Regions from separate parts of the uncultured Acetobacterium sp. genome, predicted to be linked through region 2. Evidence: riboswitches for the same ligand, from Rfam matches in the RefSeq annotation. Region 2 holds a riboswitch; each other region holds the start of a gene.
The links. Region 2 has a riboswitch for molybdenum cofactor ahead of QZ998_RS11180 (4Fe-4S dicluster domain-containing protein). Riboswitches for the same ligand answer to the same signal wherever they lie in the genome.
Positions count from the first base shown of each region.

Region 1: it holds a riboswitch for molybdenum cofactor, as region 2 does, so the genes downstream of both, QZ998_RS07935 (substrate-binding domain-containing protein) here and QZ998_RS11180 (4Fe-4S dicluster domain-containing protein) in region 2, are expected to answer to the same signal.
Region 3: it holds a riboswitch for molybdenum cofactor, as region 2 does, so the genes downstream of both, QZ998_RS11405 (hypothetical protein) here and QZ998_RS11180 (4Fe-4S dicluster domain-containing protein) in region 2, are expected to answer to the same signal.

Region 1 is NZ_CAKMJU010000043.1:77,244-80,524, forward strand. Features, by position in the region: gene QZ998_RS07930 (ABC transporter permease) at 1-547, opposite strand, end outside; gene QZ998_RS07935 (substrate-binding domain-containing protein) at 607-1,464, opposite strand; molybdenum cofactor riboswitch at 1,569-1,685, opposite strand; gene QZ998_RS07940 ((2Fe-2S) ferredoxin domain-containing protein) at 2,005-2,250, shown strand; gene QZ998_RS07945 ([Fe-Fe] hydrogenase large subunit C-terminal domain-containing protein) at 2,247-3,281, shown strand, end outside.
Region 2 is NZ_CAKMJU010000076.1:23,557-26,837, reverse strand. Features, by position in the region: gene QZ998_RS11185 (aldehyde ferredoxin oxidoreductase N-terminal domain-containing protein) at 1-1,298, opposite strand, end outside; gene QZ998_RS11180 (4Fe-4S dicluster domain-containing protein) at 1,317-1,766, opposite strand; molybdenum cofactor riboswitch at 1,856-1,965, opposite strand; gene QZ998_RS11175 (helix-turn-helix domain-containing protein) at 2,091-3,281, shown strand, end outside.
Region 3 is NZ_CAKMJU010000078.1:28,127-31,407, reverse strand. Features, by position in the region: gene QZ998_RS11415 (molybdopterin-guanine dinucleotide biosynthesis protein MobB) at 1-381, opposite strand, end outside; gene QZ998_RS11410 (hypothetical protein) at 408-989, opposite strand; gene QZ998_RS11405 (hypothetical protein) at 1,079-1,582, opposite strand; molybdenum cofactor riboswitch at 1,710-1,832, opposite strand; gene QZ998_RS11400 (zinc ribbon domain-containing protein) at 2,013-2,420, opposite strand; gene QZ998_RS11395 (DUF4349 domain-containing protein) at 2,433-3,281, opposite strand, start outside.

The sequences.
Region 1 (3,281 bases), on a different contig from region 2:
CGCGGATATTGCCCCCGACAATCATGACTGCGCCGACTTCAGAAATAGCCCGGCCAAAACCGGTGACCAGGGCGATCATAATGACCGCTTTTAATTCCAAGACCAGCAAGATCAGAATATCCCATCTTCGGGCACCCAAGGTTTTGCCAGTCTGAACTACCTCATAACCGCTGGTGCTGGCATGATTAAAGACAATCCCCATAATAACTGGGGTCACCAGAATGGTTTGAGCAATGATCATGGCAGTAGGGGTATACATCAGCTGAAATTGACCAAAAGGCCCTGAGCGGGCTAAAAAAAGAGCAGTGAACAAACCGATGATAACCGGCGGAAAGGACATAAAGGTATATAGAAAACGGGAGACCACTTTTTTGCCCCTGAAATGATGAATTCCCAGAGCAATACCAAGGGGAACCCCGATCAGGGTGCCATAAAGGGTGGCTGAAAAAGAGACAAACAGCGATAACAAAACGATTTGAATGATTTCAGGGTCAAAGGAAAAAATAAGCCGGAAGGCTTCAACAAATCCACTGAGTATGTAATCCATAGAGTTCTCCAAAATGAGATCCTGGAAGATGATATTCCCCCAGGATCCTGGTGATGTTTTTATTTTTTTACGGCATTGGGAATAAACAGCGGATCCCCATTCACTTCATATGAGCCAATTAGTTTCTGGGTTTCAGGTGAGATGATCCAATCAACAAAGGCTTGCGCGCCATCGGCATTGATCTGGTCATTGATACTTGGCGAAACGGCAATAACCCCATAGGGATTATTTAAAATCTGATCGCCTTCACAGACGATTTCCAGATTAGCCATGGTATCTTTCATGTTGGCGTAGGTCGCCCGGTCTGCTAGCGTATAGCCCAATTTTTCATTGGTAAGCGTCAGGGTTTCACCCATGCCGGTGCCGGTTTTTAAATACCAGTCGCCATCCGGGGTAATGTTGGCGGCTTTCCAGATCGCCAGTTCTTTGGTATGGGTACCGGATTTATCATCGCGCGAGACAAAGGTTGATGGCACCGCAGCAATGGCGGTCAATGCTTTGGCAGCATCAGCTGCAGCAGTTGTTTTTACCTTGGCTGGGTCTTCTTTTGGTCCGACCACGACAAAGTCGTTATACATGACATCAAAACGTTCGACCCCATAACCATCGGCGATGAACTGATCTTCTAGGGAGCGGGCATGAACCAATAGTACATCAGCCTCACCGGCTTTTCCCATCTCGATGGCTTTCCCAGTGCCGACTGCGATTACCTTAACGGCGATACCGGTTTGGGCTTCAAAATCGGGCAGGATCACTTCTAATAGACCGCTATCCTGGGTGCTGGTAGTGGTGGCAAGTAGGATTTCCCCGTTGGAACCGACTTCTAAATCCTTCTTGTCCGGGGTGCAACCCAAAGCACTAAGCGCAAGGGAACAGACAAACAATACAATAAGCAATACGGACAATTTTTTTTTCATTTTCTTCCTCCTAAAAATAATTATCAAAGAGAGATCTCTTTAATGACATAATCGGAGGGCGACTCAAAAAAACAAAATGACTGTTCAAAAAAAAAGTCAGAAAATTCCATGAATTCCACCATCCTTTACACACTGGAAAGCATAGTCATTTCTAACTATACTCTATCGATTGAAAAACCATAGAAAACCGTAGGTTTAGCAATTCGGATTGTTTTGTTTTCACTCAAGAAAACGCTATTCAATTACAACGATTTTAACAAAGATTATTGGCTTCGTCAAGATCGAAGTCGGATTTGCTGATGAATAGTCAGAAATTCGATAAAAATTCTGTTTAAATGAAAAGTTGTGGGAAAAAGTATCTGAAATGGCGTTGAAAACGAGAGCTTTTACTGTGAGAATGAACGTTTTTTTATCCTAATTCTGGCGCGCTTTTTTTTCTGGCCTTTTACCATGACATTTTTGCCCAACCGTTGACAGACAAAAAATCTGATGATACCATGAATCCACCAGAATAATGCAGAATATTTTATAAAGGAAAATGTGATGAAGACAATTAGAATATGTGTTGGCAGTTCGTGTCATGTAAATGGATCCTATAAGGTGGTTAAAGCCCTGAATCAGATCATTGAAGAGCGGGAATTGGGTGATGATTTTGAACTGGTGGGATCATTTTGTATGGGAAAGTGCACAGAGGGTGTCGCTGTCGAATGTGATGATACCATCTATGCCGTATCAGTTGAAAATGTCGAAGAAGTTTTTGAGAAAATTATGGGGGAAAACAATTGAGTATTATCAATTTTTCAAAAAATAAATGTCGTAATTGTTATAAATGTATCCGGAAGTGTCCGGTCAAAGCGATTAAACTAAAGGATAAGCACGCCCAGATCATTCAGGCTATGTGTATTGGCTGCGGGGTCTGTATTGCAACCTGTCCCCATAATGCCAAAGAAATTCATAGCGATGTCGATACCATCAAAGAATGGCTTAAAACTGAGCAGGTGGTACTGAGTTTATCGGCCGTATTCCCGACTGCTTATTATCTGGATCATCCCAGACAATACCTGGGAATTCTTCGGGAATTGGGATTTACGATCATCGAGGAAACCTCGATTGGTGCTGAAGTGGTAGCCAAAGCCTACGCTGATGAGTATAACAGTGATAAAAAGCTGGTTATTTCTTCCTCCTGTGCAGCGATTAAGAATCTTATCGAAATCTATTATCCACAATATCTATCGTCGCTGAGCCGACAGGTTTCACCGATGATTGCCCACGGCAAGATTCTGCGGGAAAAATATCCGAATGCAAAAATTGTTTATGCGGGTTCCTGCCTGGCTAAAAAAATGGAAGTCCATGATAAGGATGTCCGCGGCATCATCGATGGCGTTTTGACCTTTGATGAAATCGACGCCTGGATTAAAGAAGAACAGATCATTCCTAATAAAATACCGAGAGAAGAATTTGATGCGATCGGTACCAATACCGGACGACTTTATCCGATTACCGGCGGGCTGGCTAAAAACAGTGTCGAAAAACTCGATGGTAGCCGCAAAATTCTCCGCATCGATGGGGTTAAGGATTGCATGGAGTTTTTAGATGAGATTCATCAACTGGACAAGAAATACTGGATTGAAATGAATGCCTGTGAAGAGGGCTGTGTCAATGGTCCAGGAAATATTCACAGTCCCTTATCCAAATATGAAAAGGTTGAAATGCTTCAGACCTATATTGATCTAAACAGTAAGAAAGAATCATCGGATCCGGTTTCTCAGATCGATACCAAACGATCTTTCCATAAACGCCCGGTTCATCACCTCGGA
Region 2 (3,281 bases):
GCTGCTTCAGGCCCTTCATAAATGGGATGTGCGTATTCATCCTCTCCCAATTCAACCACCGTTCGTCGGATACCTTCAGCCATGAGATCCCCAAAACCTTCACGATAGGCAATCATTTTCAGCAGTTTAATCCACCATTCATTCGATCGCACCTCGGTTGGCATTCCCACCTTTGATTCTGTATCCAGACCCATGGCTTTCGTATAATACAGCCAGGGAACAAAACCATAGATGATATCAAAATGGCCAAATCCCAATTGTTGCGCCAGCTCATGAATTTCCAGACCTTTTCTAAAATTTTCACCCGGTACGGTTTCATCTTCTCTATCGAAAAACTGCTCATAACGAGTATGGTTACAACCTGTCATGGCGTGAATCAGTTTTGGTTCGGTTACAGCAGGCACATTTTTGAATTCAAAGAAGCCACAGGACGCATAGCATCCCAATCCACAGGAATGACTTAGAAATTTAAAGGGTTTGTTGTGAACATTCCCCATCCAGTTGATTGAGAAATTAGGTTTATGATCCGGTCCTGTCCAGCGATCCCAGAAGGGATTTGTTTGATCATCGGCCAAATCCATATCATAAACAGGCATGGGTTTTCTGATCGGACCAAATTTCAATGTTGTTTTTAATAAGCCTTCCGGATCAGCGACCTTCACCTGATGCTTACCCTTAGTTACGGTGATGGCTTTTAGATTCTTTGAACCCATGACGGCACCATGACCACCCTGGCCAGTTGCACTGTGAATACCGCATCCGATGATTGCAAAACGAATCAGGTTTTCACCTGCCGGTCCAATTCCATAGGACGATGAGTTTCCCCCATGTCGGTCATGTAATATTTCCTGGGCATCAACCAGCCCCAATCCCCAAATATCCTTTGCTGACCTTAATTCTGGCCCATCCGCAGAGATATAAAGGTAAGCCGGTTCCGGGGATTTACCTTCGATGATAATCCCATCATAACCGCACCACTTCAGATAAGTGGGTAATGAACCGCCGATACCGGTATTTGCATATTGTTCTGGATAACTGTGGGGGGAAATTGAAACAAACTCAGCTCTTCCGCTGGAAGGTGATGCTGTTCCGGTGACCGGCCCCGTCATAAAAATCAGTTTGTTTTCTGGATCGAATGCTTTAATCCCTGACGGCATTTCATCCCACCAAATCTTATGGGCGACCCCCAAACCACCGACAAATTTCGGAACATACTGCATCGTATCAACATCTGAAAACGTACCGTCCGTAAGATTTACTCTTAATATTTTTCCTGCCCATCCGCATTGTTCATTCATAGCTTCATCTCCCTATCACTAATATTTTTTGAGTTGTAAACACATTGTCGGACACATTTGAACACATACTGGTCCATCTTCCCGATCTTTGCACAAATCACATTTCTTCGCTTTTTTATTGATACTATCAAAATTAATTCTTGGCGGATCCAGTGGACATGCCTTAATACAGGCTTTACAGCCAATACACTTTTCAGCGTCAATGCATCGTGCACCTGTCGCCTCATCGATGTAAATTGCTTCAACCTTGCAGGCATCCATACATGATGGCGCCAGACACTGTTTACATGAATACGTGATGTACTCCCCAGCAAAAATATCGCTTGATTCCCAAAGCCTGTTTAATTCTGAACCACAGGCACCATCATGTGTTGCTGCACAAAATAATTCACATACCTTACAATCCTGGCATGCTGCAACTGATGGGTCAGTCATACCGATATAACCCTTCGCTTTTTGAAAACCCATTTATCAAACCTCCTAAATTTATTTATAAATAGTGTCTCATATGATTTGGAACACCATTTATTTCAAATGCAAAAAAAGAAAACAAAACGATTGAAACGTTCTGAATTCCTTTTCAAATGGAAGGCAAAAAAATTACTTCTTTTACCCATTGTTCACATTGGCCACATGGGTCATATGTAAATCGGAATATATTATTATTGAAACTGACCTTTAGGTATAGTATAATCCCATTATCGATCTTTGTATACGTTCACATAGACCAAATCTTTACACGTCTAAATTAAGTCGACTGTTCATTTTGAACAATTGATAAAGGAGTTTGTCATGAAATTGAGTTTGTATATTTTGAAGGACTGGTTTGACGCAAAGGGGGTTAAAATCCTCGCATCAAAAATGGAAGATGAAACTTCAGAACCTGGTATAACAGGTATCCGGTTAAAAGATAAAGAGCGACCAGAATTAGCAGATGTTTTCTTATATATCACTGAATCGACAGATTTAGAATCAGAAATTAACCCCGTTCTGAATACCAATCGATGTGTTGTCTGTGTCTATAAATCTTTTTATCTTGCGGTTGAAGGAAATGTTATTTCGATATTTAATGAATCGCTCGCTGCTTATGAATTCTTTCAGTTATGGGAGTCTTCGCTGAAAGATGCTGTTTATTCAAATTCATCTTTGCAGGATCTTGTCGACCTTGCTGTTCCGGTTTTCCGGAATCCTATTTTTATCGCTAATTGGCAGGGTCGCGTTTTTGCTTTTTCCCGCGAATATCAAAATGACTATTTTCGGGGAACTTGGCAGCACATCGTCAAATCTGGACGGGTTCCACTTTACTCAATCCAAATGTTGCGAAAATCGGATAATTACTCAGTTGTTTTACAAGGTACCAAGGCTGCCTTGTTATCATTTGGCGAACTATCTCACCGCTGTATCGGTGGCACCTTAAAACAGGCTAATGACATGCATTTACACATCCAAATCATGGAATTCCAAACTACTGTGACAGCCGGACACTGTCAATTGGCAGATATATTTCTCAATATTGTTTCCTTTACCCATTTTCCAGGACTATCCACCTATGCACAGTCGATGTCGAAATTATTTTGCGAACTTTTAAATGGAAAAGCAGTCCCAAAAGAAGAATTGGATTGGGTCCTCCTGGCCCTGGGCTGGGAAAATAAGGTTCCCTGCGTTTTATTATTGTTTGAGAACAACCATGAACAACTGACAAAAGAATCGTTAAATGGTTCGCTTGATCAGTATATCCCTCAGGGTAAGCGTCTTGTCTATGATAATGAAACCCTTTTATTACTGTTAAAATCAGAATTTGATGCCCTGGCTGATGAATTGACAAAGCTGATTGAACCGCTAGATTTTATCTGTGGTGTTTCCCTGCCTTTTACCGAATGGGATACCTTGGCAGAGCGCCTGAATCAAGCTAAATTGGCTATCCACTATGGTCAATCTACAAATTCCTATATCCGTCGTTGCGAAGATTTCACTACAGCCTAT
Region 3 (3,281 bases), on a different contig from region 2:
CGAAAATGCAAAAACCGTGTCATCTAAGCGCTCATCAAGACCCTCACAATCATGTCCGGTGACAATTTTAGGGATTGTCGGGTCGTCAACACCCTCTAGTATCACATAGTCATAATCGTAGTGGGCTAAAAGCTTTCGGATCGGCAATTTTTCCTGATAGAGAATATCCGTTTCATACATCCCCAGAGCCGTCACCAGCTGTGCACCGGCTTCTTTATGACGATCGGTGTTGGTTCCCGGTTGATCCATCACAAAGGCTTCATAGTGGATTTCCTTAACCGATCCCACCGAATAGCCTCTTCTTCGCAGGCCTCTGATAATGGTTTCGATAACTGTAGTTTTTCCCGAATGGGTCAATCCCCTTACCGATATTACTTTCATCATGCACCTCATTCATGGTAATTATTCTACTCGAAATATATTTCACTTAGATATTTGCAATTTCGCAAACTAAAGGTCTCACCGGTAATAACAATTTCCATGGGGCCCGTTCCACCCTGGGTTTTATCGGTATTTTGAATCCCGTTTCGTTCATAGACTAGATAGACCCCACCCGCATCCAATTCAGCCACCGTCCCGGGGGACGCATAACCATCAATGGCTTTATAGGTTATGGTATTATACTGATGATAGTCAAAGTTAGTGGTGTTTAGCACATCTTTTAACAGCAAACCGCCAAAGACCACCTCTTCTCTGCCATTACTGGTATTTAGCCCCTCATCAATCAAAACCTTTGGCAGTGCTTTGACCTCGTCAAGATTAAACTGGTCAACCATTTCATCACCAACCATTATTTTAACGGTTTCCTGTCCCAGGGCACCCAACCGCTCCTCCGTCTGGCTTTTGTTAATCGCAATAAGAAAAACAGAAGACAGGGTTAAAAAGAGAATCACCAGTGGCAGAATCCATCGCTTGAGCTGCTCTTTGCGTTTAGAATTTTTGTTGCTCAAATTAACCAAGGTGTCATCACCACGCGTTTCTCTGCTCATCTTTTCATCCCTTCTTTAATTCTAGAATTCGCACCGCTCCCCAAACTAAACAAAGCAGGCAAAGATTACTTTGCCCACTTAATCTCTTATTATTTAACAACACTCATTTTACTGATGTTTTGAACCCAGGCACTGGAACCTAAACTGCCTGCCACCACGCTGAGTAGTTCTTCGCCGTCAAGTGAGACGGTCAGTAGTGAATCCTCTGCTTCTACCGTCGCCTTATCATAGGGCTTGGAATAGCCATCTGATGCTTCCATCGTGATGCTGGTGAAGCCAGTGACTCCCAGTTGTTCGGCCACGTCTTTTAAGGCATAACCTTTAAAAACCCCACCTGTTTCTGATCCATCTTTTTTAGTCATTTTGATGGTTTTTTCAACCAAAGGAAGGGCCGCAAGATCTGCCTGAGTCAACTCGGTTTTTCCATCAATCCCTTCTAGGGTAATGATAAACTCGGCCACCTGCTGCTGACTTTGGGTTTCCGTTTTGGAAGCGTTTTCTTCTTTTTTTGAATCTGCCGCAGGTGAACTGCAACCAAGCAGACCTACCCCTAAAACCATCACTAATGCCAGTGTTAACAACTTCTTTTTCATTTTCTCCTCCTGAGCTTTCTTTTTTACGGAAGCATGCTGAGTCAGGAATCCCAACAGGAAAAACAAAAAAAACAATTTCTGCAAAAAAAGAAGGCTCAGCAAAGCTAAACCCACAAAAAATTCGATGCAAAGATGAATTCTCTTACTTTTCCAATGTGGGAGGCCCTGTCGTTTCCAACAAAACCCTAACGTCTTAGCCTCCATAATATTTTCATATTTTAGGAAATTAAGATCAGTAAGCAATTTCATTCCGTATTTAATTGTTTTAATTATATTTTTTTAACCTTCAATTGTCAATGTCTATTTGTAAATGATCCAGATAAATTTCAGTTGCTTCTCACCCGTTCTTCATAGAAGACATACCGATAACGAGCTAGTTACAAAAGAGATGCCAACTAGACCGGCATCTCTTTTTGCAAGCTCTGGCTGCTTAATAATAATACATGGAACCCATAATCGATGCCATAATTGCTCCCATCACAACACTGATGAGAATCCCTAAAACGATGGCAATTGCCATCATTACCAGGTATGCCCGGGCGAAGTTCTTTTTATTGGGACCCGTTTCGCTGCCAAATCCCCATATAAAGAGCATCACAATCCCGGCAATGGGAATGGCCGTGATTAAAAACATAATCAGGTACTGTCCCATCGTAATCAGATCTATTCCCCCGACCGCTTGAGCCGGTTGTGGTGGTGGACTTGATCTTACCGGTTGGGGCTTTGGTAAGGTACTAATGGGTTGGGATGGCGCAGAACCGCCTAATTGTTTAGCTCCGCAATGGGTGCAAAATGCCGCATCATCTGGAATTTGTTTGCCACAGTTTTCACAAAACATCGTCTTTCCTCCTTAGTTTTTATCCTCTTTTTTTGTATCTTCCGATTCATACATTTCTGTTTTTTTGAGCCGCTTCTTTTTTTCTTTTAACTTCTTTCTGATGATCATAACAATAAAGAACCCTAATCCGGCAATGACAGCAAATGGAATCAGTCTAAAAATTAGAACAATTAGAAATGCCAAAATATAAAGCACTAAATTGATCGAGGTCACAAAGCCCTCCCCGATTTTAGTAAATATTTCTGAAAATGGTGAACTGACCACCGATGAGGATAATTTCTTTTCGTACAATGAAACGTATATCGTCGAATAGGCCATTTCGATATCCCAGTTTTTTATCGTGGTAGTCAGGCTGTCAATTTCCGAACGAACACGATTTAATTCGCTTTCAATGGTCAGCATGTCAGTGATATTGGTGGCCTGTTTTAAGTATTCTAACAGCCGTTCTTCCTGGATTTTTAAATTGTTAAGCTGTGCCTGAACATCCTGATATTGCTGAGAAATATTGGTGCTGCTGACATTGGCACTAATGGGGCTGCCTAATGTCTGGATATGGGTCATCGCTTCTGAAAATTTTGCTGATGGCACCCGAATGGTCACATAACCGGAGTTAGCCTGGACACCGGCCTGTTCTGATGCATAGTTTGATCCCGAATCCTGAACAAATCCTCCTATTTCTAATACGTAACGACTGATTTTATCAAAAGTATCTTGATAGTCCTCAGTATTCAGGCTGATATTTCCTGAATAAACAATTTTTGATGTATCAAAGGATACACTGGTATTTGCCGTGGCCTCAGCTACAGCATTTGCCGCTTCCCCGCTTGCCTGATCATAGGACATCGACTCATCCGCTGCCGA